2 regions of the uncultured Mailhella sp. genome follow, and region 2 is predicted to be linked to the other one. Evidence: riboswitches for the same ligand, from Rfam matches in the RefSeq annotation. Region 2 holds a riboswitch; the other holds the start of a gene.
What was found. Region 2 has a riboswitch for FMN ahead of ribA (GTP cyclohydrolase II). Riboswitches for the same ligand answer to the same signal wherever they lie in the genome.
Positions count from the first base shown of each region.

Region 1 (14,785 bases), 2.3 Mb from region 2:
GCGAAGAGCGCCCGGCCTGTCGAAGCCGAGGAGAGACACGCCCGGCGTTTTTCAGTGCGCGGGCGCATGCGGCAGCGACGCCTGTTCCGGAGAGGCAGGTAGGACGTGTGCCCCGGAAGGCGCGGAGAACCGGGCGCATGGCCGCAGAAAGGCGCGACGCATGCCGCCGGAGGGCGAAGGTTTCAGGGGAAAAATCCGCGCCCTTCGGCGAACGAGGTGTTACAGGCCCAGGAAGCGCGCCGCGTTTTCGCCCATGACGAGCGGCTTCACTTCGTCGCGCAGCTGCGCCAGATACCCTTCCCTGGCGCCCTTGAGAGGCATGATGGGGTAGGCCGAGGAGAAGATGACGCGCTCGCGCAGCAGATAGTTGGCGGCCATGGCGTAGTCGGCCATGCCGGGGGAGCGGAGCATGTAGAAGTCGGGAGCGAGATACACGTTGCGGCGGTTCAGGGCGATCTGGCAGACTTCGGACACATACGGCCATCCGCCGTGCATGAGGGCGATGTTCAGGCGGGGGAAGGCCGCGGCGACGTCGTCGATGAGTTCGGGGTTGTAGTAGCGCAGCGAGCGAGTCATGATGCCGCCGAAGGTGAACACCAGCGGAATGCCGTGTTCCTGGCAGTAGTCGTACAGGGGGAAGACCCAGGCGGAATTGACGAGCCAGGGCGTTTTGTCCTGACCGGGCTCCATGACGACGCCGGTGCAGCGGCCGTTGACGACGAAGCGTTCGGTTTCCGCAATGGCGGCGTTGATATCGTGGGGGTCGAGGCCCGCGAGACCGACAAGTCTGTCGGGATACTGCGCAATAAGCTCTTCAAGATCCTCGTTGCGTCCGTTCGTGGACTTGCGCACCGGCACGACCAGCTTGTCGATGCCGGCTTCGTCGGCTTCCTGCAGCAGCAGAGGCATGGAATACTGCCGGGCGGACGGGGAAACCGGAGCGTCCACGCGAAGCATGCTTTCGCTGTTCAGGTGATCGAGGCATTCCTGGGTGAAGAAGCTGTCCTTGTAGGCGACAAAAGGCGCGCGGACGCGAAAATCTATAACCATGATGTGCTCCTTGTATGAAAGGATGTTGTTAGAGTCCGACGGTGACCATGACCAGCGGCAGGCCGAGGCAGAGCATGCAGATGATGGCCGCCACGCAGCCGAAGATGCCGGCCTTGAAGGCTCTGCGCATGCCCACCCATGCGCCGTTGGCGAAGGAAAGGGCGCCCACCGTGGAAGCGGCCGGGGTGGCGTAGGCTGCGCCAGCCGCCAGAAGCATGAGTACGGTGAAGCCTGAGGGATTGATGCCCGTGCTCTGGCCGAGGTTCCAGATGAGGGGAACCGCGATGAGCACGATGGTGACGTTGTGCGTGAACTGCGTCATGATGTTGATGAAGATCATGAAGCCGGCGAGGAATATGAGGATGTTGCCGTCGCCCACGAAGCTGCTGAGAATGTCGGTGAGCACTCTGCTCAGACCTGCGCCGTCGCTGCTCAGGGCCGAGGAAACGGGAATGGAGGCGGCCAGCATCCAGATGACGTTCCAGTTGATGCCGGAAGCGCAGTCGTGAAAGTCGAACACGGGTTCGCCGTCCACGCGCAGGAAGGAGAGCACGCCGAGAATGACCACCATGGCCACCACCATGTTGAACTTGCCGAAGAAATTCGCCGTGGCGGAACCGGCGGGCAGGATGTTGGGCAGAAACATGACGAGGAGGAACACGACAAGGGCGGTGGCGGCGACGCGCTGCTTGTTGTCTATGCGTATCTGCGAGCTGATGCGGTCGAGGTATTCCGGCGTGAGATGGGAAAGGCGGGCGATGTCCGGGCGGAAAATGAAGCGCACGATGAGCGTGTAGAGCAGCAGCGTGGCGATGCACACCGGCATGGCGATGGCGATGAGGGTGATGTTGTTGATGACGGCCGTTCCGCCGGACACGTCGGAAAGGGCGCTGATGCCCATGAGGTTCTGTCCGGCCCAGGGCTTGCAGGCAAAGGAGAGCACGCCGGCCATGTACACGCCTGCGAGCAGATAGGCGGGATAGTCGTCGCCCTGCTTCATGTCGATGTCGTGGAACATGGAATAGAGAATGCCGGCAATGAGGAAGGCTGCGGGAACGCCGTCCACGAGAAAGCCGATGATGAGCGTGCCCGTGAGCACGCTGGCCGTGAAGATCCACGGATGCCCGGCGAACACGCGGCGGCTCAGGCACCACTTGGCCATGACGTTGTTGATGCCGCTCTTGTCGCAGTAGGTGGTGAAGGCCAGCACGAACATGGTGAACAGCACGGCGGGGCTGCTGAAGGCGCTGCCGATGATCTTGCCGGGCTCGGCGTACCCGGTGAAGCCGAGCGCCACGAGACAGATCATGCTGGGCCAGGCGAAGCCTATGAAGGTCCACCCGTAGAGCATGCCGAAGAAGACGCCGAGAATGTTCATGCCCATGGGGGTAATGCCGACGGGCGGCAGAAATCCGATGCCGAAGTTGAGAAGAAAGAAAATGACGATATGCAGGATATGCCTGCTGTCAACGGCGGAAGGCTGTGTCATGGCGTTTCTCCTGAAAGTTGTCTGAGGGAGCCTGCGGCTCCTTTCACCATACCGTCATACAGAATGCGGACTCTTGTGTATAATTTCTTTTTTTTATAAGCTGGTTATAAATTTTTTTATAGTACGTTTCGTCGGAGTCTCATGCGTCTCGAGCAGCTTCAATATTTTGTTCAGGTAGTAGAATCGCACTCGTTCAACAAGGCGTCGCAGAAGCTCAACATCACGCAGCCTGCGCTTACCAATGCTGTTCGGGCGCTGGAAGAGGAGCTCGGCGTGCAGCTTCTGGTGCGCAGTCACCGAGGCTGCGTTCCCACGGCGTGGGGAGTGCGCATTTACGAGGACTGCAAGAGTCTGCTGGCCGAGCTTTCGGCGAAGATGGCTTCCTGGAAAAGGCTCAATGCCGGCAGCAGCGAGCCTGTGCTTGTTCCTGTGGTGGCCATTCCCTCGGCCTGCAACTATCTGACGGAGCACGTCTTCTCCCAGATGAAGCCGGAGTTTCCGCTGGTGGACATCGTGCTTCACGAGGCCACGGTGTACGATTTGTATTCCTTTTTGCAGCAGGGCAAGGCGCATGTGGGGGTGACGGCCTTTTCGGAAGGCGAGGCCGAAAAGCTGGTGGCGCAGTACAGGGACATGGGCTTTCGCTGCGAGAGTCTCATGGAGGATGAATACTACATGTTCCTTTCCAGCAGTCATCCGCTGGCGGGAAAGGAGAGCCTCACGGTGGAGGACTGCGCCTCGCTGACCCTGGCCACGTATTCCAATCAGATGCTGAAACGCAATCAGCTTTTTCAGAAGAAGATATACGACGTCGTGGGCATCAGGCGCTACGCCTACGTCAACAGCCGGGAAAACATCATGCAGATGGTGGCGCAGAACAAGGCCGCGGGATGTTTTCTGCACAGAATGTCGGCCTACAGCTGGTACGTCGCCAACGGACTCATCCGGGCCATTCCCGTTGAGGGGATGCATCTCATGCCGTCGCGCCATTATCTGATAAGCCTTGAGGACGAGGCGCTCAGTCCGGAAGAGCGGCAGGTGACGGACTTCATTCGCCGGCGTTACAATGATCAGCCTTGACGGATCAACGGCCTCGGGCCATAGTGATATTTTGCAGAAAAGTGTTTCGGCCGTTGCGCAAGAGGTGGGAATATGGAGCACACGGAAGTCGGCGTCATCATTCTGACGTACAATGACTGGAAAAATACGCTGGAATGTCTTGCCTGCGTGCATGCCCAGAGCGGATTGCCCCGTCGTATCGTGGTGTGCGACAACGGTTCCGACAACGAGGTGGCCGACCGCATTCTTGAGGAATGGAGCGCGCTGGCCGCCCGGGACGGTCTGCCCGAACCGGTGGAGGCATACGGCGCGGACACGTCGGCCGCGCCGCTGGTGCTGCTTCGCCGGGAAGAGCCGGAGAGCATAGGCGGCGCCATGAATGCGGGCATGCGCTTTCTTCTCTACGACAGGGACTGTCATGCCTTCTGGCTGCTGCGCAACGACGCGCGTCCGGAATCGTTTGCGCTGGCGGCGCTCTTGCGACATCTGGAGGAAGACGGACTCAGTCAGCCCATCGGCATGGTGGGCTCCACGCAGCTCGTCAAGGATTCGGACGTGCTGGAATGTGCGGCGGGCGGCCGCTGGAGCCGCTGGACCGGCGATCAGATTCCGCTGGACAAGGGGCTGGAACGTCACGGCCTTTCCGACAGAAAGGAGATTGCGGCCCGTCTGGACTACGTTTCCGACGCCTCGTGCCTCATCACCCGGGCCATGGCGGAGGACATCGGACTTTTCGACGAGCGCTTCAGCGGCTTTTATGAGGATGTGGAATACGGACTTCGGGCCAGAAAGGCGGGATACGCGCTGAACTGGGCCCCGGGAGCTCTGGTGCGGCGCATGGACTGTTCCACCGCGGGCCTGACGCCGTTTCTGAGCGTGACCGACGATCCGGAACTTGCGCCTCGCGACGACATGAATTTCATACGCGCGCGTTTTTATCTTCTGCGGCGGGCGCATCCGTTTGCGCTGCCGTTCATGCTTCTGGCGCTGCCGTTTTCGTGGCGCACGTTCCGTTCCCGCAGAGGGCGTTTTTTCATGGTCATGCGCGCGGCGCTGGACGGCGCGGCAGGGCGCATGCGTCAGGAAGGCTGACCGGTCGTCGGAAACGATGCAGTCTCTTTGATGAAGACAAAAAAAGCCCCCGTCCGTGCGTCGGACGGGGGCTTTTTGTCGGTGGAAATTTAGTTTTTGCCTTCCATTTCCATGCGGTACTGCGCCACGTCGTCAACGGTGGCGAGCGGCATGTTGTGGGCGCGGGCGAAGTCGGCCACTTCGGGCAGGCGGGCCATGGTGCCGTTTTCGAGCGTGAGCTCGCACAGCACGCCCGCAGGCGCGAGGCCGGCCATGCGGCACAGATCCACGGTCACTTCGGTGTGTCCGCGGCGTTCCAGCACTCCGTTGGGCTTGGCGCGCAGGGGGAACACGTGGCCGGGGCGGTTCAGATCTTCGGGCTTGGCGTCGGGAGCGATGGCGGCCTTGATCGTGGTGACGCGGTCGGCGGCGGAAACGCCGGTGGTGACGCCCTTTGCGGCTTCGATGGTCACGGTGAAGGCCGTGTGGTTCTTGTTGGTGTTGTGCTGCACCATGGGGGGCAGATCAAGGGCGTTGGCCTTCTCGTCGGTGAGGCAGAGGCAGACGATGCCGCTGCATTCGCGGATGAGCAGGGCCATCTGCGCGGGCGTGAGCGTTTCGGCGGCGTAGATGAGATCGCCTTCGTTTTCGCGGTCTTCGTCATCGACGATGAGCACGCCGTTGCCGCTTTTGAGCGAGGCTATGGCGCGTTCGACGCGTTCACGGGGAGTTCCGAAGGCTTCAAGGATGGAAAGCTGACGCATGACAAACTCCTTTTTGGAGAATATCCGGCATCAGGGCGGCATAAGGCGCTGGGAGAGAGGAGAGGGGGTGCCTCCGCAAGGAGGCCTGGGATCCATTCTCTTTCGTCCGGACTGTTACCGTCGGCTCCGGATTTTCACCGGATCTGCGCATCTTCCCATGAAGATTTGCCCGCGGGCTTCCGACCGAGGCCGGATCACCGCCGGTGGGGACTTTCACCCCGCCCTGAGAAATATGGGCTTATTTTTAATGCGTTTCCGCATGCTGTCAAGAGCCGTCTTGTTTTTTTGTGCGTTCCGGGAAGAGAAGGGGAGGGCGAGTCGGCGCGCGGGGCGGATGCGGCGTTGACAGAGCCGCCCAAGCCTGAGAGAATGCCTGCTTGCCCGTGTTCCGGCCCCTTCCGACGGGCAAGGATTTTTATCATTCAGCGCCGCTATCGGCAGGAGCAATACAGTGATGACCATTGACGAACAGGTGAAGATCATACGTCGCGGCATTGTGGACCTTGTGAGCGAAGAGGATCTTCGCAAAAAACTGGCCCGTGACAAGCCTTTGAACATCAAGGTCGGCTTCGACCCCACTGCGCCCGACCTGCACCTCGGGCATACCGTGGTCATCCACAAGATGCGTCAGTTCCAGGAACTCGGCCACAACGTCACCTTCCTCATCGGCGACTTCACCGGCCGCATCGGCGATCCTTCCGGCAAGTCCAAGATGCGTCCTCCGCTCACGGAAGAGGAAGTGAAGAAGAACGCCGAAACCTACAAGGAACAGGTGTTCAAGATTCTCGATCCTGAAAAGACGACCGTGGCCTTCAACTCCGAATGGGGCGACAAGCTCACCCCCGCCGATTTTCTGCGCCTCATGTCCAACTGCACCGTGGCCCGCATGATGGAGCGCGACGACTTTGCCAAGCGCTACCGCGAAAACACGCCCATCGCCATTCATGAATTCATGTATCCGCTGCTGCAGGCCTACGACTCCGTCATGCTGCGCACCGACGTGGAAATGGGCGGCACCGATCAGATCTTCAACCTTCTCATGGGGCGCACCCTTCAGGGCCACTACGGCATAGAAGCTCAGTGCGCGCTCACCATGCCTCTGCTGGTGGGCCTGGACGGCGAACGCAAGATGTCCAAGTCCTACGGCAACTACATAGGCGTCATGGAAGCGCCCGCCGATCAGTTCGGCAAGGCCATGTCCATTTCCGACGACCTCATGTGGAACTGGTACGAGCTCATTTCCGTGAAGTCGCTGGAAGAAATCGCCGACATGAAGGCCCGCGTGCAGGCCGGTACGCTGCATCCCAAGCTGGTGAAGGAAGAGCTCGCCATGGAAATCGTGGCCCGCTATCACGGCGAGGAAGCGGCCCGCGCCGCCCGCGAAGGCTTCAACAACGTGTTCGGCAAGGGCGGCATTCCTGAAGACGCCATCACCTGGAGCGTCAATTCCGCCGAAGACGACTGCTCGCCCGTGGCCATTCTGGCCGCCACCGGACTGGTGCCTTCCCGCGGCGAGGCCAAGCGCAAGATTGCCGCCGGCTCTCTCAAGGTGAACGGTGAAAAGCTGACCGACGGCCTGAGCGCGCTGCCTGCCGGCGAATATACGCTCAAGTACGGCAAGAAGGGCTTTGTCGTGCTGACGGTGAAGTAGGCCATGATTGATCGCAAACCGGAACCTTTCGGCCGCTGCGCCGACGATCGCTGCCCCGGCCGCTGCCCGTACCGCGACCCGGAACTCATGACGCCCGAAGGCCGCGCCGCGCTGCTTGCCGACCGCCGTCCGGCCGAAGGCGAGCCCTGGCCCGCCAAGGTGGTGCATGTGACGTGCCAGCCGGAAGAGACGCAGGTGGACGTGCCCCGCGTGAAGGCCAAGAACGTGGGCATTCTGCTGCATACTCTGGGACTGCGGCAGGGAACCGCCATCGTGGCCTGCGGAGACACGCTGCTCACGCCCGACACGCCGCTGTACCCCAATCAGCGCGTGCTGGTCAGAAAGGTCATGAGCAGCGGCTGATGCATCTGGCCGCCGCTGCCCAGGCGGAGCTTCGTCGAGTCGCGCGTCCTTGGCGGCGCGCTGTCCGCCGGGCGTGCCTTTATCCTTAATTAATGACGGCGTTCCTTCGTCCGTCTTCGATTCCCGGATTCGGGACGGAGGCGGGGAAGGAACGCCGATGTTTTTCCGGCTTTTTTCGAGCGTCATGACCGGTCGGAAACGGCTTTGCCTGTCAGGCGGTCCGTCCGTGCGGAATCTTCGTGCGGCCGGGCCGCTTTTTTATTTGAGAATCGGGCGTCTTTTTTCATCATCCCGGAGCGGAGAGTCCGTCCGTTTTTCTGATTTCTGCCGTGGTGCGGGGAATGGGGCGTCCGGCTCGCGGGCGCGTCGAGGCGTGAACCTTGGCAGCCGCATGCGTCAGTACTGCCCGGCATATTCCGGCCATGGCGTTCCCCCACGCCTTTGCCTGAGAAGAATGAAGCGCTGCTTTTCGTTTGTTCGGCGTTCCCGCCGCGGTCTTCGTCCGTGAAGATTTCCGAACGCTCGGGCGGCCTGCCGGGCGTTTTTCCCCGACCGCGCGGAGCTCAAAAATCTGCTTTCTTCCCGTTCGACGGAGCGAAAAAAGCTGCGTTCCGCCCCCGGCGTCTTTCTGTGAAAAAACAGCACATTTTTGCCGGACGAGTGGATGATTTATCATCCCCGGCGTCCACTTTTTTCGGCTTTCTTGCTGAAATAAGACACAATTCCCCTTGACTGCCCGGCCCTCGTGCTTATCTCAATGTCGATGCGGAAAAATGATGCATCACAGGAGACAATGATATGGGTGTGGCTTACAAGGATTACTACAAGTTGCTGGGCGTAGAGCGCTCGGCATCGAAGGATGAAATCTCCAAGGCTTACAAGAAGCTCGCCCGCAAGTATCATCCCGACCTGAATCCCGGCGACAAGAGCGCCGAAGAGAAGTTCAAGGACATCAACGAGGCCTATGAGGTCCTCAAGGACGATGAAAAGCGCCGCATGTACGACCAGCTCGGCCCGAACTGGAAAGACGGACAGCAGTTTACCGGCGGCCCCGGCTTTGAGAACTTCAACTTCAATTTCAACGGCGCGCAGGGCGGCTTCAGCGGCGTGAACAGCGACTTTTTCGAAGCGCTGTTCGGTCAGATGGGCCGCGGCGGCTTCGGCAGGCATGAGGGCGACGATCCCTTCGGCTCGTTCCAGAGCGGCTACAGCCGCCGCTCGCGGCGCGGTTCCGATGTGGAAGCCGAAATCGACATCACGCTTGAGGAGGCCCGCAGGGGCGGCACCAAGCAGGTGACGCTCACCGGCGGCGGCACGTCGACCAATCTGCAGATAACCATTCCCGCCGGCATACGCGACGGAGGCAAGCTCCGTCTGCGCGGCAAGGGCAATCCCGGCAATCCTGCCGGAGATCTGTATCTCACCGTGCGCTACGCGAAGCACCCCGTGTTCCGCGTGGACGGGCTGGATGTTGCCTGCGACGTAACGTTGCAGCCCTGGGAAGCCGTGTTCGGAACAAAAAAGCGCGTGCCCACGCTGGACGGCGACGTGGAAATGAATATTCCCGCCGGCAGTTCCAGCGGACGCCGTCTGCGTATCCGCGGACGCGGCCTTGGTCCGGCCACGGGCCGGGGCGACGAATATGTGACCGTCGCCATCAGCGTGCCCAAACCGGAAGATTTGACTGAAGAACAGCTGAAACACTGGAAGGCTCTTGCCGGACAAAAGTAAGCTGCCGGAATGATATAAGAGGTGGGATATGGCGATTAAAACTGTAACCGCGTGCTCTCCCGCAGCCTCTGCGCTGGTTGCCTGGTCCGAATTTCTGGAACAGACGGGCACGCCGGTGGAACGTGTCCGGGAACTCATGGAACTTGGCTGGCTGGAACCTGCCGGTCAGGCGACCCATGCCGTCTTCTTCCGCCGTTCCGATATTTACCGCACCAGAAAGCTGACGCGGCTGTGCGAAGATTTCGAGATGCCCTGCGTGGCAGGCACCATCATCGTGGATCTTCTGGACCGCATTGCGAATCTGGAAACGCGCCTCAGAGAGCTGGAACGCCGATAGGCTCCGGCTGGCGCAACACGTTCGGGAAGCTGCGCTCCCGAGCGGATATTTCAAGCAAATCTACGGTTCCGGCCGGGCCGGAACTGATGTCTGAAGTGTGGAGCGCCTGCGCCCTGAAAGGGCGGGACGATGAAACATTCGCCTTGCCTGACAGGCGCAAGCCCCGGTACGGGCGTTCCGCAGGGAGGAGTTTTTATGGACATGAACAAGCTTACCATGAAGGCGCAGGAGGCGCTGGGCGACGCTCAGAACATTGCCCTCATGCGCAATCATCAGGAAGTGGACGTCGAGCATCTCGCTCTTGCGCTGCTGCGTCAGAAGGACGGGCTCGTTCCCGGCATTCTCTCGCGCATGAACGCGAAGCCCGAAGTCATCGCCGCGGAGCTGGAACAGTCGCTGGACAAGCGTCCTTCCGTGACCGGTTCCGGCGTGGAGCAGCAGACCATACGCATCACGCAGCGTCTGGCCCGCGCGCTCGCTCAGGCCGATGAGCTCGCTCGTCGCCTCAAGGATGAATATATCAGCGTGGAGCACATCTTCGCTCAGCTCATTGAAGCGGGCGGAGCCATGGGCGACATCTGCCGCAAGAACGGCATCGATCAGGAAAAGTTCCTGCGCGCCACCGCGGAAGTGCGCGGCGGTCAGCGCGTGACCTCCGCCAGCCCCGAAGAAACCTACGAGGCGCTCTCCAAGTACGGACGCGATCTTGTGGAAGAGGCCGGCAAGGGCAAGCTCGACCCCGTCATCGGCCGTGATCAGGAAATCCGCCGCACGATCCGCATTCTGTCCCGCCGCACAAAGAACAACCCTGTTCTCATCGGTGAGGCCGGCGTCGGCAAGACCGCCATTGTGGAAGGTCTTGCGCATCGTATCGTGAAGGGCGACGTGCCCGAAGGCCTGAAGAACAAGAAACTCATCGCTCTGGACATGGGCGCGCTCATTGCGGGCGCGAAGTACCGCGGCGAATTTGAGGAACGTCTGAAGGCCGTGCTCAACGAAGTGCAGCGCGCGGAAGGCCGCATCATTCTGTTCATCGATGAACTGCACACCATTGTGGGCGCAGGCAAGACCGACGGCGCCATGGACGCGAGCAACCTGCTCAAGCCCATGCTGGCCCGCGGCGAACTGCACTGCATAGGCGCGACCACCATCGACGAGTACCGCAAGTACATTGAAAAGGATCCGGCTCTGGAACGTCGTTTCCAGCCCGTGCTGGTGGACGAGCCCAATACCGAAGACGCCATTTCCATTCTGCGCGGTCTGAAAGAACGCTTTGAAGTGCATCACGGCGTGCGCATCAGCGACTCCGCCATCGTGGAAGCCGTGGTGCTTTCGCAGCGCTACATTTCCGACCGTCAGCTGCCGGACAAGGCCATCGACATCATTGATGAAGCCGCGGCCATGATCCGCACGGAAATCGATTCGCTGCCTTCCGAGCTCGATGAAATCAACCGCAAGGTCATGCAGCTCGAAATCGAGCGCGAAGCCCTGCGCCGCGAAACCGACGACGCTTCCCGCGAGCGTCTGCAGAAGCTGGAAAACGAGCTCGCCGATCTGCGCGGCACGCAGACCACGCTGCGCACCCGCTGGGAAGAGGAAAAGAAGGTCATCAACGGCGTGCGCAAGCTCAAGGAACAGATTGAGCAGACCCGTCATCAGATTGAAGAGGCGGAACGCTCCTACGATCTGGCCAAGGCTTCGCAGCTGAAGTACGCCACGCTCCCCGAGCTTGAAAAGCAGCTCAAGGAGACCGAAGCGAAGGCCGCTGCTCAGAGCGACGGCAAGGAAACCCGCCTGCTCCGCGAGGAAGTGGGCCCGGACGACGTGGCCGACATTGTGGCCCGCTGGACCGGCATTCCGGTGACGCGTCTTTTGCAGTCGGAACGCGAAAAGCTGCTGGAGCTGCCTGCGCGTCTGCATGAACGCGTGATCGGTCAGGACGAGGCCGTGCAGGCCGTGTCCGATGCGGTGCTGAGAGCCCGCGCCGGTCTTTCCGACCCGCATCGCCCCTTGGGCTCCTTCATCTTCCTCGGCCCCACCGGCGTGGGCAAGACCGAACTGTGCAAGGCGCTGGCCGAAGCCCTGTTCGACACTGAGGACAACATGGTTCGTCTCGACATGAGCGAATACATGGAGAAGTTCTCGGTTTCCCGCCTCATCGGTTCGCCGCCAGGATATGTCGGTTATGAGGAAGGAGGTCAGCTCACCGAGGCCGTGCGCCGCAAGCCCTACAGCGTGGTGCTTTTCGATGAAGTGGAAAAGGCGCATCCCGACGTGTTCAACACGCTGCTTCAGCTTCTGGACGACGGTCGTCTGACCGACAGCCAGGGCCGCACCGTGGACTTCCGCAACACCATCATCATCATGACGTCCAACATCGGTTCTCCCATCATGCTGGACGGCATCGACGAGAAGGGCGAATTCAAGCCCGGCGTGCGCGACGCGGTGATGAACGAACTCAAGAAGTTCTTCCGTCCTGAGTTCCTGAACCGTGTGGATGAAACCGTGATGTTCTATCCGCTGCGCGCGGATCAGATCGGCTCCATCGTGGATCTGCAGATCAAGAGCCTGCAGAAGAGACTCGACGAGCGCAAGATCACGCTGGAACTTTCCGACGAAGCCCGCAGCTTCATTGCCGAATCGGCCTACGACCCCGCCTACGGCGCGCGTCCGCTCAAGCGCTGGATTCAGCATAACCTGGAAACCAGGCTCGCCCGTGCGGTCATCAGCGGCGAAATCCGCGACGGCTGGAAGGTGCGCGTTGTGGTTGACAAGAATGAAGACGGCGGCACCCTGAGATTCGAGAGAGTGGAAGGGTAAGGCCTGATTGAATCATAGCCGCTCCGGCAACGGAGCGGCGGCAGAGAGCCTGCCATGTCGATTATCGGCATGACGGGCTCTTTTTTTATGCCCTGAGTGCGGCGAGATGTAGCGGAGAGCTTGGGATAAAATGAGAGTAGTTTGAATAACACAGTAAAATTATAATATTATTTTGATAATCGGGCGAGGCTGTCGAAACGCGCTCGGCCTGGAGAGGCCTTCCGGTACGGCGGTCGGTCAAGGGAAGCGTTGCACGGCTTGCCGCCGAAGTTGCCGCGGCGGATTAGACAGCGCCGCCCTGAGCGCGGACGTTCGGCGTAGAAGATCAAGACGGCGGGGCCATGATTTTTGACAAAATTTTTGACGAAACCGGGCGGCGACGGCAGGCAGAATAAAAAAATTTTTGCGGAAAAACTTTGATTTTAACATCTCGTTAACAGAAAAATATCGTTTCCTTTCAATTTGGGGTGCCAAGGTCGTCTCATGGAAAAAGAGGGATTTTCCATAACGGTGTTACAAACCAATTTTTTCAAAGGAATGACTACAATGAAAAAGCTTACTACGCTTCTTCTGGCTGCCGGCCTCGTTTTTGCCGCGTCTGCCCCTGCTTCCGCTGTTGATCTTAAGATGGACGGCCAGTATCTGTTCAACTTCGTTACCGGCGAACGCGTCGGCACCGGCCAGAACTTCGATCAGGCTGGTCAGCGTCTGCGTCTCGGCATGACCCTTACCGCCAATGAAAACCTGTCCGGCTACTTCCAGGTTCAGGTCGGCACCGGCGTTGACAGCACCACCACCTACGACTGGGGCTCCGATACTTCCGGCAACAGCACCAAGGTCGGCATGCGTCAGGCTTACATTGACTGGGTGATCCCCCAGACTGTCGTGAAGGTTCGCATGGGCCGTCAGCTCGTTGGTCTGCCTGAAGACGCCTTCGGCAAGAACGCCATCATGCATCCCGGCTGGCAGGGCCGCGACGGTATCGTCGTGACCGCTCCTGTGACCGACTGGCTCGACCTTACCGCCTTCTGGCTGCGCGGTGCCTACGACAGCATCAACACCTACGACACCGACCAGTCCAACAAGTCCGACTTCTTCGCCGCTACGGCCGCCTTCAAGTTCGACGGCTTCTCCTTCACTCCTTATGTGATGTACGCTTCTCTCGACGCTTCCGACGGCGTGTGGAACGATTCCGCTTCCATGGATGAAGATGGTACAATCACTTGGCCTGGCTACGGCGCTGGCAACGAGCTGAGCACTCCCGACGGCACCAAGATTCTTGCTGACGGCAATGCCTTCTGGGCCGGCACCAACTTCGTGATGAGCTACTTCGATCCCTTCGTGCTGAAGGTCTCCGGCGCTTACGGCATGGTTAGTTATGACGCTGCCAGCAACGGCACCAACTATCAGGACCGCAGCGGCTGGTATGTGCAGGCCAAGGCTTCCTACAAGACCGCCTACGGCACCCCGATCTTCGGCGGCTGGTACGGCTCCGGTGACGACAGCGACGCCACCTACAAGGGCCAGGGCTGGATTCCTGCCTGGGCCGGCCGTTTCCATCCCACCTTCGGTTACTCCGCTGGTGAATTCGGCCTGTTCGACACCACCGTGCGTCACAACATCTCCGGCACCTGGGGCCTCCAGGCCGGTATCGAAGACGTCAGCTTCCTGCAGGATCTGACCCACAAGTTCACCGTCACCTGGTTCCAGGGCACCAACGATGACAATCTGGCTGCCAAGGAGAACCCCTACAAGTACATGACCAGCAGCGACAACGTTGTTGAATTCAACCTGGCCAGCACCTACCAGATCTACAAGAACCTGAGCGCCTGCCTCGAACTCGCCTACATGATCACCGACTACAGCGACGGCGATCACGCCACCTGGGCTGCGAACAACGAGACTGACAAGGACGGCTGGAGCACCGCTCTTACCTTCCAGTACCTGTTCTAATACGCTTTCGGCGTATAGGACATGAACAAGGTGTCCAAATGAATAAAACGGGAAAGGCCATTGTGACCTTTCCCGTTTTTTGAATTAATGACGCTTGTGAATATTCTCTATTATATGAATATGTTGGATAAAAATAGCGAGTATCTGTCCAAAAGCTGGACAATGGCGGAAAATGCGACGCAAGGCGTTTTGTCCACCATGGCATGGACGCCTGTTAAAATAGTTAATTATCTGCTGGGGAAAGTGAATCATACTGTGAGAATATCCACGGCATGGCGTTTAACGCGCATGGCCTGCTTCGGCAAAGCCTTTACAGGTGCGACGAAGGGGAGTTTATGGGGCATGGCAACGCCTTTATCATTATAGCTTATTGAAAAAACAGGAAAATATCAAACGATAGAAGGCGCGTCGTTGTGTCGTTCCGGAGCAGTCCAGGGAATGACATGACGCATGTCTCCGGTGACCTCCCGCCGTTGCAGTTCGGAAGAGCAGTCCGT
Region 1 covers NZ_OZ007001.1:2,676,831-2,691,615, forward strand. Annotated here, with positions in the region: gene ABGT79_RS11290 (amidohydrolase family protein) at 220-1,050, opposite strand; gene ABGT79_RS11295 (SLC13 family permease) at 1,079-2,539, opposite strand; gene ABGT79_RS11300 (LysR family transcriptional regulator) at 2,681-3,619, shown strand; gene ABGT79_RS11305 (glycosyltransferase family 2 protein) at 3,692-4,690, shown strand; gene ribB (3,4-dihydroxy-2-butanone-4-phosphate synthase) at 4,780-5,433, opposite strand; FMN riboswitch at 5,524-5,668, opposite strand; gene tyrS (tyrosine--tRNA ligase) at 5,885-7,084, shown strand; gene ABGT79_RS11320 (hypothetical protein) at 7,088-7,447, shown strand; gene ABGT79_RS11325 (hypothetical protein) at 7,952-8,179, shown strand; gene ABGT79_RS11330 (J domain-containing protein) at 8,246-9,178, shown strand; gene ABGT79_RS11335 (chaperone modulator CbpM) at 9,207-9,515, shown strand; gene clpB (ATP-dependent chaperone ClpB) at 9,711-12,335, shown strand; gene ABGT79_RS11345 (outer membrane homotrimeric porin) at 12,882-14,288, shown strand; gene ABGT79_RS11350 (hypothetical protein) at 14,385-14,654, shown strand.
Region 1: another riboswitch for FMN. It lies ahead of ribB (3,4-dihydroxy-2-butanone-4-phosphate synthase); the one in region 2 lies ahead of ribA (GTP cyclohydrolase II).

Region 2 (14,785 bases):
GATAATTCTTCAGCTCGAAAATACATGTCCTGGATCCCTTTTTCGCGATCAGATCAATATCCGTCATGGCGTTCTTGATGCCGTCGTCAAATCTCTGTCCTATGGCCAGAATTTTATATCCGTTTTTTTTCAAGGCATTGGCGGCAAGCACTTCAAAGCCGTGGCCGGAAGCCTTGGCCTCACTGATGCCGCTCATTTTGCTCAGAGCACTGCGAAACCCGGGAGTACCGGACAGATTCTTTATGACTTCATCCGCCTTTCTGGCAGAGAGCCGGCCCTGCCTGACGAGGATATCCACATACGCCTGTTCAAGAAACGCAAGCCGCTGCGCCTCGGGAAGCTTTTCCGAAAGCCGAATCAGATTGGCTCCCAGCTCCTTTGAACCGCTGGTCTTGCCCAGGCGGGCGAGCTGCTTGATGGTATTGACCGGCAGCCTCACGGCAGAAGCAACCAGCGCATCCGAGTCCGTCACAAGAAGAGAAAAACTGAACAGCAGCGCCATCAGCACCGCCACCAACCTGCGCATGTTTCTGCCCTCCCTCTCCTGCCGCGCCGATACATCGACATGACTTCACCGTCACGGCAGACTTTTGGAAAAGCATAGCCTTCCAATGATGAAATGTCATCACTTTTACCCATCTGCCGCCGTTGCGACGCAGCCGCAAGGCGGAAAAAGGGAGAGCGCGGCGGGCTTGCCCCAAATTGTCGGGGAAAATTATTTCTGACCTTGCAGACTCCCGAAGAACACGCAGGCTCGTTTGCACAGGACACGCCGTGCGGCCCGCATCACTTGCACGACGGGCATTGCGTTTAACGGCGGGAATGAATCCCGCCTGCTTATGCCCGTCGGCCGGGCTCCTGACGTCGCCCGGGGCCCCAGAGCGTTGAAACACGGCCTTCCGGCAGCCCCCCTTCGCCCCACAGCTTCGGCATAATCTTCCCGTTCACCCCGTCCTGCCGAACCGGCGAAGCCGGGAGGCAGAAACAGGGGGGCGCGGGGGGAATTATTTCTGACCTTGCAGACTCCCGAAGAACACGCAGGCTCGTTTGCACAGGACACGCCGTGCGGCCCGCATCACTTGCACGACGGGCATTGCGTTTAACGGCGGGAATGAATCCCGCCTGCTTATGCCCGTCGGCCGGGCTCCTGACGTCGCCCGGGGCCCCGGAGCGTTGAAACACGGCCTTCCGGCAGCCCCCCCCTTCGCCCCACAGCTTCGGCGTAATCTTCCCGTTCACTCTGTCCTGCCGAACCGGCGAAGACGGGAGGCAGAATCAGGAGGGCGCGGGGGGAATTATTTCCCCCGCATGCCTTTCCTGTCTTTTCTGTCTTTTCTGCCTTTACAGGATGAACTGCTGGAGGTCGACGTCGTTTCTGACGTCGGCGAGGTGTTCGCAGACGTAGTTTTTATCGATGACGATGTGTTGTCCGGCGCGTTCGGGGGCGTCGAAGGAGATATCGGCAAGGATTTTCTCAAGGATGGTATAGAGTCTGCGGGCGCCGATATTTTCGGTTCTGGCGTTGGTTTCTTCGGCGAAGGAAGCGATTTCGCGCAGGCCGTCTTCGGAGAAATGGAGGGTGACGTTTTCAGTGGAAAGCAGGGCGTTGTACTGCTTTTGCAGGGAATTGTGCGGTTCGGTGAGGATGCGGTAGAATTCCTTGCTGCCGAGGGCCTGGAGTTCCACGCGCAGGGGGAAGCGGCCCTGGAGTTCGGGAATGAGGTCCGAGGGCTTGCTGAAGTGGAACGCGCCCGCCGCGATGAACAGAATATGATCGGTATGGATCATGCCGTGCTTGGTATTGACCACGCAGCCTTCCACCACGGGCAGAAGGTCGCGCTGCACGCCTTCGCGCGAGATGTCCGAGGAGCGCTGCTGAGCCGCCGAGCTGGCAATCTTGTCTATTTCGTCGATGAACACAATGCCGCTCTGCTCCACGCGTTCGCGGGCCACTTCCACAATGTGTTCCTCATCTATCATGGAATCGCGGGCCTGCTGCACGAGGATGTCGTAGGCGGCGCGGGTTTTCATGCGCTTTTTCTGCGTCTTGGGCGGCATGAAACGGCTCATCATGTTTTTCATCTGGCTGCCGAGGGAGTTGTCCATGCCGGGCATGCCGAACATGTCCATCTGGGGAGCCTGTTCGGTGACTTCCACTTCCACCTCGTGATCGTCGAGGTGACCGAGCTTCCAGAGATTACGCAGCTTTTCGCGCGTAGCCTCGCGGCCCGCCTCGGTGCTGCTGCCGGGCAGAAGAAGATCAAGCAGGCGCTCCTCGGCCTGGGCTTCGGCCTTGGCGGCCACGCGCTGGCCTTCTTCGTCGCGCACGAGCTTGATGCCGATTTCCATGAGGTCGCGGATCATGGATTCCACGTCGCGGCCGACGTAGCCGACTTCCGTATATTTGGTGGCCTCCACCTTGATGAAGGGAGCGCCGGTGAGCCTGGCCAGTCGGCGGGCGATTTCAGTTTTGCCCACGCCGGTGGGGCCCATGAGTATGATGTTTTTGGGAGCGATTTCGTCGCGCAGCGCGGGATCGAGCTGCTGCCGACGCCAGCGATTGCGCACCGCCACGGCCACCATGCGTTTGGCCTGTTCCTGGCCGATGATATATTTGTCGAGCTCGGCAACTATCTGCCGGGGGGTCAGCGTGTTCATGCGAATACTCCTTTTTTTCAGAAAATAGGCCCGATTCTGAAAAAGGGAAGAGCCGCGAACACGACTTCGGCCCGGAAATTTGCCGAGCCGGAACATTTTTGCACGTCGCGGGAAGGGAAAAGAGGGCGAATCACGGCCCCGGCCCCCCGCGACGGCGCACAGTTACGACATCAGGAACGAGGCGCGCTGCTGTCGGGATGTTTTTTGATCCGGAGCGGTTCCAGCGACGTGGCGCAGGAAGCGCAGCCGCCCTTTTTGGAGCAGGAACAGCCACAGCCGCAGCCGCCGCCGGAAACGGAACGGCGGAATCTGGCGAAGAGATAGACGCCCGCGAGGGCAAGGATGACGAGAACGACGAACGTCTGCATGATGATGCTCCTCTGCCGGGTGAAACCGGCGTATGTCGTCGGGAAGCGCGAGCGCGTCCCGGGATGGTTGAAGCGCGTTTTCCGGGATATCCGGGGAAGGCGTAAGCTGACGTTAGCAAGAATGAAAATCATTTTCAAGTAATTTTTTGAGGGACTCGGGCGCGCGTCTGCTTTGGGAGCAGGAAGTCGCGCTCATCCGCAGGCCTGCCGAAAAAGGCGCAGTCGAAGAAAATCGAGATGGGGTGCGCCCCTCCGCTGAATCTTCGCCGCACATCCGCGTTCCCCGAGGCGATGCCGCAGTTTCCCCGAGCTCTAAATCACGTTTCTTTCGGCCCGTCCGAGCGGGCGCGGAAGCGTCTGCGCGGTCACGCCGGACACTGCACAGAAGGCCCGCCCACACGGGAGCAAAACGCTCCTGCGGTGAACTTCGCCGCCTTCAATCACTTCGACCACTCGCAAAGCCCCCCACCACGGCACGCGCGCCCCACACATCGTGATGCCCACGCCCTTTTCCAGCCTCCCCGGCGCAGCCACCTTTTCCCTCCGCTTTCCCTCGCGCTCAAAAGACTTTTTCCTTGCCCGACCGATTTTCCCCATTCCGGGCCGCCCCTTCCTCCGGCTCCGTCCGCCGTCCTCCGGCCCCGGAGTTCGCCCCCAGTGCAGAAGGCAGCCCGGTTATGAGCCGGGAGCTCCCCTCTTTGCCGCCCCTCGCCGCCAGCTCTCCCCTCATCGTGACATTTTCCTTACCACGCCGGGCCCCGCCGCGCGTTCCCCATGCCCGCCCCCGACGTCGCAATCCCCACGCCCTTTTCCAGCCTCCCCGGCGCAATCGCTTCCCCCTTCGTTCTCTTCCCCCCACATTTTCCCCGCTCCTGCTCACACTCTCCCCCGCGTCCAGCCCGGCGTCTTCGCCCCACCCCGCCCTCGCCATCCGCCCAGTCCCCATCAATCACGCCCCGCGGCCCCCGGGGGACTTGCCGCCTCCGCCGATTCTGTATACTGTATCCCCATTAACCCGTTCGCCGGATACTCAGATGCTGCGAAAAATACTCATCGTTCTCGTTCTTCTCGTTCTTGTCGCCGGAGGCGGTCTCTTTGCGCTGGTCGCCACCAACAGCGACATCATCGTCGACAAGTTCAACGCCTACGTCGAAAACAGCACCGGCGCACCCCTCGTTTCCGAAAAAGCCCCCGAGCTTACCCTCTTCCCCAACCGCGGCCTCGAACTCGCCGCCAGCTCCTGGAAACGCCCCGACGGCAGCCTCAGCTTCAGCTTCAGCCGCGCCTCGGTCATGATTTCCTCCCACGCCCTGCTCACCGGCAAATTCAGCATCAAAAACTTCTCCGTCGACGACCTCAACCTCACCATGAAGCTCAAAAAGCCCCTCATGGAATATCTCAACGGCATCCCCGCCAGCGTGGAACATCGACGCGACTTCGACGACCTCATTCAGAGCATGCTCCACGCCCTGCGCATCGCTCCCGACAACATCAGCATCAACCGCGGCCGCGTGTGCCTCATTCAGCCCGACGGCTCCACCATCGTGTTCGCCCCCGTCACCCTGAGCGCCACCAACGTCCACCCCGGCACCGCCACCAAGTTCATTCTCCAGACCGACATCGAAGGCTCCTCCCCCTTCTTCCACGCCGGCATCGAACTCAACTGCTCCGCCCTCCTCAACAAGGACAAGGCTTCCTTCGCCATCGAAAAGGCCATGCTCACCCCGGGCAACGGCGTCGCCTTCCGCGAATACCTCAACCTCTCCGGCGAACTCGACTACGACTTCGACAGCGACGCCCTCACCCTTTCCCAGCTGCGCTTCAAAGGCCCCGATCTCTCCGCCACCGCCTCCGGCAGCGTCGCCTCCCTCGCCCGCATGTACAGCGATCCCGTCAGGGGAGACGCCACCCTCAAGGTCGAAATCGAAGGCGATCCGCAGCGCATCAGCTCCATCATTCATCATCCGCTGCCCTTTGCCGATCACAGCATCTTCAGCGACTGTTCCTTCGCCGCAGAAATGCGCTGGTCCGACGGACGCATGCAGATGTCCAACATCCAGGGCAACGCCGACGACCTCACCTTCGCCGGCAACCTCGTCATCTCGCACAGCCCCTTCGTCATCACCGGCGACCTCAAGCTCGGCGACCTCAACCTCGACGACTACCGCAGCAGCGACGCCTCCCCAGCGCCCAAAAAACTCGAAAACCGCGACTTCACCCGCTGGCCCCGCGTCAATCTTCAGCTCTCCGCCGAACACCTGCGCTGGAACCGCGTCCACCTCGAAAGCGTTTACACACGCCTCGCCGGACAAAGCGGAACCTACGAATTCAATCCCCTCTCCGGCATCCTCGCAGGCAGCCCGGTCACGGCATCCATGAAGACCGTCATGCTGCCCACCACGCCCCTCTCTTCCCGGCTCTCCGTCAACTTCAGCGTGCCGCAGGCCAATCTCAACGACATCTCCCAGGCCATCGCCGATCAGCCCCTGCTCATGGGCAGCGGCTCCATCAACGCATCCCTCTCCTTCACCACCTCCCGCGGGCTGCCTTCCCTCAACGGCAAGGGCAGTCTCACCTCATCCCAGGTCGAAACCGCCTTCAGCATTCTGCCTTCCAGCATTCCGCTCGCCGGCACCCTGCTTTCCTCCAACCGATTCGACAGACTCTTCCTTTCCTTCGCCGTCAAAAACGGTCAGCTCGCCGTGGACAGGCTCGCCATGGAAGCTCCCCGCATTTCCCTTTCCGGCTCCGGCAACGTCGATCTCGTGGAAAAAACCATCGACGCCGCAGGCTCCGTGCAGATTCCCGGCAGCGCCGCCATTCCCGTGCGTCTCGAAGGCAGCCTCCCCTCTCCGCGCTACTCCCTCGACGCCGACGGCAACCGCACCCTTTCGTCCAAGGCCATTGATCTCGATCTCAACCTGCCCAGACAACTGCGCAACATTCTGGGCCCCACGCGCTAAGCTCTTCAAGGATCGTTATGTCCAGCACTCCCGCAGGCAAGCGCGCCGCCGAACTCTTCACCGCCGCCGGCGGCGACAAGCAGCACGCGCCCCGCAACATCGTCAAAAAGCTCATGAACGGCGAGTTCTCCCTCACCGTCACATTCTGGATCTTCTGCGTGTCCGTGCCCCTCGTCGGACACCTCGTCTTCACCCGCCTCATCTTTCCCCTGCTCGATCTGCAAAGCTGGCACGGTTCCACAGCCTTCCTCGTCTGGCCCCTGCTCGCACTGCTCTACGGCCTGCTCGCCAGCCTCGGCCTCTGGCGCAGCCGCGCGCACTTTTCCGGCAATCCCCTGTGGGTCAACCTTGCAGGCCTCGCCGCCATTCTCGGCGCGCTCGGCGTCGCAGCCTACGCCGTCATGATGGCCGCTTCCTGGTTCATGCTTGCCGCCTAGCGAGTTTCCCATGTCCATAGAAAAAGCCAAAGCACACCTCCGCCGCTGGAACCGCGACCGCGACGTGCAGGAACACGAGCTCTCCAGCGCCACCGTCGATCTCGCCGCCCGCGCTCTCGGCGTCGAAGCCTGCCGCATCGCCAAAACCCTTTCCTTCCTGAACGGCGAGCGCACCATCCTGCTCGTGACCGCCGGAGACGCCCGCGTGGACAGCTCACGCTTCAAGAAAACCTTCGGCGTGAAAAAGGTCAAAATGGTTCCCGCCGAAGAGGTCGAAGCGCGCACCGGCCACGCCGTGGGCGGCGTATGCCCCTTCGGCGTTCCGGACTCCGCAGACGTGTTTCTCGACGAATCCCTGCGCCGCTTCGACACCGTGTTCCCCGCCTGCGGCAGCGACAACAGCAGCATCGAACTCTCCCCCGCCGACCTCGAAACCTGTTCCTGCTCCCGCGGATGGGTGGATGTGTGCTCCGGCTGGCGCTAATTTCTCCTTTTGTCTTTCCCGCCCCTTGACAAAGGCCCGGAACACGTCATAGTCAAGCTGTGGAGAAAGGCGGAAACATGATGAAAGGCACGACGAACAGAGTTTCTCTCGGCATCAGGATCATGCTCCTGATGATCTGTTGCGTCCTTTTCATGCCCCCTCACGGACATGCCGGGGAAAGCAAGGAAACCCAAAGCTTCCGCATGGCCTCGCTCACCCTGGCGGTGAGCGGCATCAGCAATCCGGTCTCCCAGCTCAAGACCTTTGCCGAATCCGACGGCACATCCCTGCGCTCGCCGGGCAAACGTCAGCAGAACGCCTCCACCGGCTTCGACGGCGGCGACGCTCCGGCCGCCCTGCCCCCCACGCCTCCCCTGCCCGACTTCTTCCTCTGCGCTCAGGAGCATTTCGACGTGCCCGCCTGTCCGCCGGAAAGTCACGGGCTCATCCACTGGTTCTCCCTCGCTCCCCCTTCCTCTGCGAACGTCTAGTTATGGCCGAAGTTCCCGTTCCGCCCCTGCGGACGGGCATTGCGTCTGCACTTACGTTCCGAGCGTTTCCTTTCAGCCCCGCCGCGCCCGCACGATCTGCGACAATCCGCGTCTCTGCGCCGATTGCCTTCTCACGCGCGCCAGTCAACGCGACCACGGCCCCCGAACGCTCCAAGAGGATTTTTCATGCGTTCCCTGCGTTGGCGCTCCTGCGTCGCGTTGCTGACGGCTCTTCTCTGCGCCGCCTGCATATCCGTCAATTTCTTTGTGCCGCCCCGCGCCCTCGACGCGTGGCTGCCTGATCCCATTCGTCTCGGCCTCGATCTGCGCGGAGGCATCAACCTCACCCTCGGCGCAGACGTCGATCAGGCCGTTTCCCAATCTTTGTCCCTTCTGGGGCAGGATATCCGTTCCAGCGCCAACGATGCGGGAATAAGGACCCGCCTCCTCCGTCAGGCCGACGGTCGAACGCTGGAATTCGTGCCGCTCAAACACGAGGGAATCGAACAACTCTCCAACCTGCTGCGCGACCGATTCGGACAGATGGCAGTCGGGTCTGCCATCTCGTCCGGATCCGGGGAAAAATTCCTCGTCTCCTTCCGCCCCGAATGGGAAAAACAGCTCCGTGAACGCATCATGGATCAGACCATCCGCACGCTCCGCGGCCGCATCGACGCCTTCGGCGTGGCGGAACCCGACATCCGCCGCCAGGGCGACGATCAGATCCAGATACAGCTTCCCGGCGTCACCGACACCGCGCGCGCCCTTCAGCTCATCGGGCGCACCGCACAGCTCACCTTCCACCGCGTTCGATACGACGTCAGCCCCACTTCCACCCTCATGCCTCCGGGGACGGCGTGGTATCCGCTGGTCACGGGCTCGCGCTCCTGGACCGCCGCCGGCAAGAACGATCTCTCCGGCGGCCTCATCCTCGACAAGGCGCCCCTGCTCTCCGGTCAGGACATCGTGGACGCCCGCCCCGCTTTCGATGAACGCAATCAGCCATGCGTATCCATCCAGTTCAGTTCGCGGGGCGCGGATCAGTTTGAACGGGTCACCGAAGAACTGATCCATCAGCAGTTCGCCATCGTGCTCGACGGCGTTGTCCAGAGCGCCCCCGTGATCCAGCAGAAAATCAGCGGCGGCAAGGCTTCCATCACCGGCTCGTTCACCACCGAAGAGGCCCAGGATCTCGCCGTGGTGCTGCGTTCCGGCTCCCTGCCCGCCAAGGTCTCCGTGCTCGAAGAACGCACCGTCGGCCCCTCCCTCGGCGCCGATTCCATCCGCGCGGGCCTCATCGCCGGAGCCGTGGGCGCCATCGGCGTCATGGTGGTCATGCAGGTCTGCTACGGCCTTGCCGGACTCCTCGCCAACACCATGCTGGTGTTCACCATCAGCCTGCTCTTCGCAGGGCTCGGCCTTTTCGGAGCCACACTCACCCTGCCCGGCATCGCAGGCGTCGTGCTCACCATAGGCATGTCCGTGGACGCCAACGTTCTCATCTTTGAACGCATACGCGAGGAAATAAAACGCGGCCTCACCATGAGCCGCGCCATCGACGCCGGATTCCGCGAGGCCCAGAGCTCCATCCTCGACTCCAACCTCACCACCCTGCTCACCGCCGCCGTGCTCTACCAGTTCGGCACCGGCCCCATCCGCGGGTTCGCCGTCACCCTGGCGCTCGGCATCGTCGCTTCCATGTTCACGGCCATATTCGTGTCCCGCATACTCTTCGACGCCTGGATCAGACACAACAACGCCGTCAACTGCGGCCTGGCTCATCATGTTCGCGGGGCTTCTCGTTAGCCCTGCACCCGCTCCGGCCGGCGCCGGCGCGGGCCCGTCCCGGGCGATCCGGGCTTCTCTCCTCCGGATCGCCCCACAAAAAAATTTCAGGCCGCAAACGCTTCGCGCTGCGCCTCATCGACTCGAAAAACTACGGGAGGATCCCCATGGATGATTATCTCAAACAGGCCATAGAACTCGTCAAGGCGCAGTCTTCCGTCCGCGTCATGCAGGAAGAAGAAATGGTGACCATGATCCGCACCCTGGCCGCCAGCCTCAAAAACCTCGAAAACAACCAGCTCCCCGAAAACGATGAAGAGGAACTCTCCCTCCCCGCTCCCTCCAAATCCATCCGGGAAAAAAGCATCACCTGCCTCGAATGCGGCAAATCCTTCAAACTCATTACCAGAAAACACCTCGCCAGACACGGCCTCGACGCCGATTCCTACCGCAGAAAATGGGGCATCAAAAGCGATACCCCTCTTGTCTGTAAATCCATCCAGCGCGTCCGCCGTAAAAAAATGAAAGACATGCGCCTCTGGGAAAAAAGACACCCCGCTGCCGAAGCGTAAAGAGGAGAGAGGGAGAAGAGATACCGCGGGGGAAGAGGGAAACCCTTTTGAAAAAGGGCTTTCCCTCTTCTCAGTCTCCCGAAGAACACGCAGGCCCGTTTGCGCAAGATACGCTGTTCGGCCTGCACCGCTTGCACGACGGCGGCTGCGCTTAACGCCGGAAGTGAATTCCGGCTGCTTGCCTGCCGTCGGCCGGGCTCCTGACGTCGCCCGGGGCCCCAGTGCGTTGAGAGACGGCATTCCGGCATGCACTCTCCCCCTCGCCCTTTGCTTCGGGCATAATCTTCCCGTTTACCCTGTCCTGCCGAACCGGCGAAGCCGGGAGGCAGAACCAGGGGGGGCGGGGGGAATTATTTCTGACTTTGCCGTGTCCCGAAGAACACGCAGGCCCGTTTGCGCAAGACACGCTGTTCGGCCTGCATCACTTGCACGACGGGCATTGCGTTTAACGGCGGGAGTGAATCCCGCCTGCTTATGCCCGTCGGCCGGGCTCCTGACGTCGCCCGGGGCCCCAGTGCGTTGAAAGACGGCATTCCGGCATGCACTCTCCCCCTCGCCCTTTGCTTCGGGCATAATCTTCCCGTTTACCCTGTCCTGCCGAACCGGCGAAGCCGGGAGACAGAACCAGGGGGGGCGCGGGGGGAATTATTTCTGACTTTGCCGTGTCCCGAAGAACACGCAGGCCCGTTTGCGCAAGATACGCTGTTCGGCCTGCACCGCTTGCACGACGGCGGCTGCGCTTAACGCCGGAAGTGAATTCCGACTGCTTGCCTGCCGTCGGCCGGGCTCCTGACGTCGCCCGGGGCCCCAGAGCGTTGAAAAAACGCCTTCTGCCTTCACTCTCCCCTCGCCCTTTGCTTCGGACATAATCTTCCCGTTCACCCTGTCCTGCTGAAGCAGCTTTAGCTGCGAAGCAGAATCAGGGGGGCGCGGGGGGAATTATTTCCCCCGCATGCCTTTCCTGCCTTTCCTGCCTTTTCTTCTCAGGCTTTGACGACCATGAGTTTAGGGGAGGTCTGGGGGGCGGGGGTTGGGAGGGCATCGGAGGGAGCGGAGCCGAAGAGTTCGCTGGAGGGGCGGGAGACGAGTCGTCTTTGCATTTCCATGAGGAGCATTTCCATGAGGACGGCGAACTCGTAGGTATGGGCGGTTTTCGCGCTGCCGCCTGCGCCTTCGAGGGCGGCGACGGCGAACTGTGTCTGTTCCCAGAGGCTCATGAGTTCCTGATCGGGGAGGAGCTGGAGTTCGGCCAGCGCGGAAGATTCCCCCAGTTCAGACGGCGTAGCGGAAAAAATGGGAACCATAAAGCCTCCTTATCTATATCGGGCGCGGAACGGAGAACGGCGCATGATTTTATGGGAACGCGGGCCTTTCGGGGAGCGGCGCGGGGTGCAGGCCGAGCGGCGCGGAAAGGAGCGGCGAGTTGAGGGAAGAGTCGGGATTCGGGCGAATCTTCGGGAACGCCCTGCCCCGAGCCTGCGCGGGCCGACAGCATCCGGCTTTCCAATAGAGAAGAAGCCCGGCGCTAGCTTCCGGGCTTCTTTTAGAAGAGGCAGCTCGACTGCCCTTTATCTAAACTCCCCAATAAAGGAGAGATTTCCCATTGCGAACCTGACGTTCCGCAAAGTTTTGCAAAACGCCGTTCTGCGACCTGAGCCGCGAATTCCCCGGAGCGTTCGGGAAAAACGCCGACGAGTTTACTCTACCGGACTTTATCTCGGTAGGACTACATATCTCTTTTTTTCCGTTCTGGCAAGCATTTTTTCCGATCAGAGCCTGCCCGCGCTGCTCTGTGCGGCAGGGAAAAGCCTACTTGCGAACCGGGCCGACGCCGCAGAACCATGCGGCACAGATATCTCAGCGAAGTTCCAAAATCAGGCTCGACGGAGGGGAAAACGGGCTGGACAATGTACGGGCCAGCCGCCGGAGCGTTGCCGCGGCAGCCTCGCGTTTTTTAAAGCGCAGGCTTTTCAAAACAAGGCGAGACGCGCTTGCCGGAAGTCCTGAGCATGAGACCGGAGAGAGAAGCGACAAAAAAGCGGCAAGCCGAAGGACGGCGGGGGAGAGGGAGAAAAAAGAGCGCACCCCGGGGAAGCCAGAGGCAGAGAAAAGGAGGAAGACTGCCCCCAAAAGCCGGACGGCGACAAAGGGAGCCGACAGGGAGGCAGAAAGGCGTGATCCTGCGCCTCCCTTTGAAGTTTTCCTCCAGCGCCGACGGGATCCGTCCCCTCCGCATTCACCGTACCATGCTTCGCCGCGACGAAGTCGGGCGACGTTGATCCGCGCGCTCGCCTGCCATACTCCCGCAGCCTCTGCGCCTTCGCTACGCCATGCGCCTCAGTATGCACGTCTGACCTCGTCTGCACGGCTGCCCCCCCGCTGCCGCTCCGGCTGCGCTTTCCGCCCCGTCTCCGCTCTGCCTTCCGCTCCCGTTTACGCTTTCCCGAGCTTCCCTGCTCCCACGTCTGCGCTTTCTGTGCTTCCTCTTATCCTCCGTGCCCGATCCCCTGGCCCTCGCTCAGCCTTCGCCGCACGTCTCCTCCCACGCGCACGCATCCCCGCAAAAAACGGCTGCAAGTCTCCTTCTCCGCGGCGAGCATTCCCCCCAAAAGCGTCCTCCCTGCCCGCAAACCGCCAAAAACGCGGAAACTTTCCCCCTCTCCCCTTGACACCAGCCGCCAGGACATTAAAACATACAAGAACTCTCAGGGCGGGGTGAAAGTCCCCACCGGCGGTGATCCCCCTATTCCGCGGGGAAGCCCGCGGGCGCGTTTTCAAGGGAAAAAGCGCAGATCCGGTGCAAATCCGGGGCCGACGGTAACAGTCCGGAAGAAAGAGAATGGATTCCTCGCCTCAGTATTCTGAAGCCTCTCCTCTCTCCTAGCGCCTTCTGCGGCCCTGATGTGGACATCTCCAGGGAGTTTGTCATGCGTCAGCTTTCTTCTCTTTGCTCCATCGAACAGGCTGTGGACGACATCCGCAACGGGCGGATGATTGTTGTCGTCGACGACGACGATCGCGAATGCAGCGGTCATCTGGTCATGGCCGCCCAGCTCGTCAACCCCGACGCCATCAACTTCATGGCGCGTCACGCCTGCGGCCTCGTCTGTCTCGCCCTCTCACCCGACATGGCGGATAAGCTCCATCTGCCCCTCATGCCCTCCAGCAACGCCGGGCACACTCCCGCGTTCACCGTGTCCATCGAGGCCAGGGAAGGCGTCACCACCGGCATCTCCGCCGCCGACCGCGCCACCACCATTCTCGCCGCCGTCGCCGAAAACGCCGGCCCCGACGACATCGTCACCCCCGGTCACGTCTTCCCGCTGCGCGCCCGTCGCGGCGGCGTCCTCACCCGCGTGGGCATCGCCGAAGCCGGTTCCGATCTCGCCGCCTTCGCCGGTCTGCGTCCGGCCGCCGTCATCTGCGAAATCCTCAAGGATGACGGCTCCGTCGCCCGCATGGACGATCTCGAAGCCTTCGCCGAAACCCACGGTCTGCACATCGCCGCCATTCGCGACATCATCCGCTACCACATGCGCCACGGCAAACTCGCCGTCCGCCGCGTGGCCGAAGCCAATATGCCCACCAAGTACGGCACGTTCCGCATCATCGCCTACGAAAGCGACGCCTCTTCCGACACCCACATCGCCCTCGTCAAGGGCGACGTCGATGAACGCGTCGATCCCTCTCCCGTGCTCGTGCGCGTTCACAGCGAATGCCTCACCGGCGACGCCTTCGGTTCCCTGCGCTGCGACTGCGGCAATCAGCTTGCCGCCGCCCTCATGCAGATAGAAAAGGAAGGCCGCGGAGCCCTGCTGTACATGCGTCAGGAAGGCCGCGGCATCGGCCTCGCCAACAAAATACGCGCCTACGCCCTCCAGGAACAGGGCTACGACACCGTGGAAGCCAACATCAAGCTCGGCTTCGCCCCCGATCTGCGCGACTACGGCGCCGGAGCTCAGATTCTCCGCGACCTCGGCATCAGCCGCCTGCGCCTCATGACCAACAATCCCCGCAAGATCGTGGGCCTTGAAGGTTACGGCATCGAAATTACGGAACGCGTTCCCATTGAAATCGGTCTGTGCGACATCAACGAGCACTACATGCGCACCAAACAGGAAAAAATGGGACACATCCTCCACTTCGGCAAGAAAAAACAGGAGGACTGATCCCCCCGACATTCTCGCCGATTCCCCCTCGCAGGATTCCGCTTTCTGCCGCACCCCTGCGGCCGCCCCGCACGTTGCGACATGCGCCGACGCTCAAGCCTGCGCTCTCACGCGAGACTTGCGCTTCCGCGATGTGCGCCTCATGCAGGCTCGCATCGCCGCATGATCGAAGCGCCGGATTTTCGCACCGGCGTGCGCTTTGCCGCTGCGCGGACGCGTGACGGAACGCTCTCGCGAAACACGCCCGTCGCGTTTCTCTGCGATCGCCGCACAGCGCTCCGCCTGTCCGTTCTCACGGCGCGGCAGGTCGGATTCCGCATCCGCCGAAACGCCGATTTCCTGCGTCGAGGCCCATGCTCAAAGGAGATACTATGGACATCATTGCCTTGAACAGCAAAAACTGGGAAGAAAAGGTCCGTCAGAAAAATCCCTGGACCGTTCCCGTCGATTCCGAAGTCATACAAAACGCCAGAAACGGCAACTGGTGCATCATGCTCACCGCTCAGAAACCCGTTCCCGGCGCATGGTTCCCGCCATTGAAGGATAAACGCATCCTGTGTCTGGCTTCGGGAGGCGGTCAGCAGGGCCCCGTGCTCGCCGCCGCCGGAGCCTACGTCACCGTGCTCGACATCTCCGAAGCGCAGCTCGAACAGGATCGCTCCGTGGCCCGCAAGGAAAATCTCAATCTGCACACCGTGCGCTCCAGCATGACCGACCTGTCCATGTTCGACAACGACTCCTTCGACATCATTGTGCATCCGGTGTCCAACGTGTTCATTCCGCACATCCAGCCGGTGTGGAACGAGGCCTTCCGCGTGCTCAAAAAGGGCGGCGTGCTCATGAGCGGATTCATGAACC
Region 2 covers NZ_OZ007001.1:351,416-366,200, forward strand. Annotated here, with positions in the region: gene ABGT79_RS01475 (restriction endonuclease) at 1-526, opposite strand, end outside; gene hslU (ATP-dependent protease ATPase subunit HslU) at 1,342-2,658, opposite strand; gene ABGT79_RS01485 (hypothetical protein) at 2,829-3,026, opposite strand; gene ABGT79_RS01490 (AsmA-like C-terminal region-containing protein) at 4,061-5,989, shown strand; gene ABGT79_RS01495 (hypothetical protein) at 6,007-6,426, shown strand; gene ABGT79_RS01500 (YbaK/EbsC family protein) at 6,437-6,910, shown strand; gene ABGT79_RS01505 (hypothetical protein) at 7,114-7,401, shown strand; gene secD (protein translocase subunit SecD) at 7,588-9,207, shown strand; gene ABGT79_RS01515 (MucR family transcriptional regulator) at 9,354-9,758, shown strand; gene ABGT79_RS01520 (hypothetical protein) at 10,742-11,062, opposite strand; FMN riboswitch at 12,456-12,603, shown strand; gene ribA (GTP cyclohydrolase II) at 12,686-13,927, shown strand; gene ABGT79_RS01530 (class I SAM-dependent methyltransferase) at 14,299-14,785, shown strand, end outside.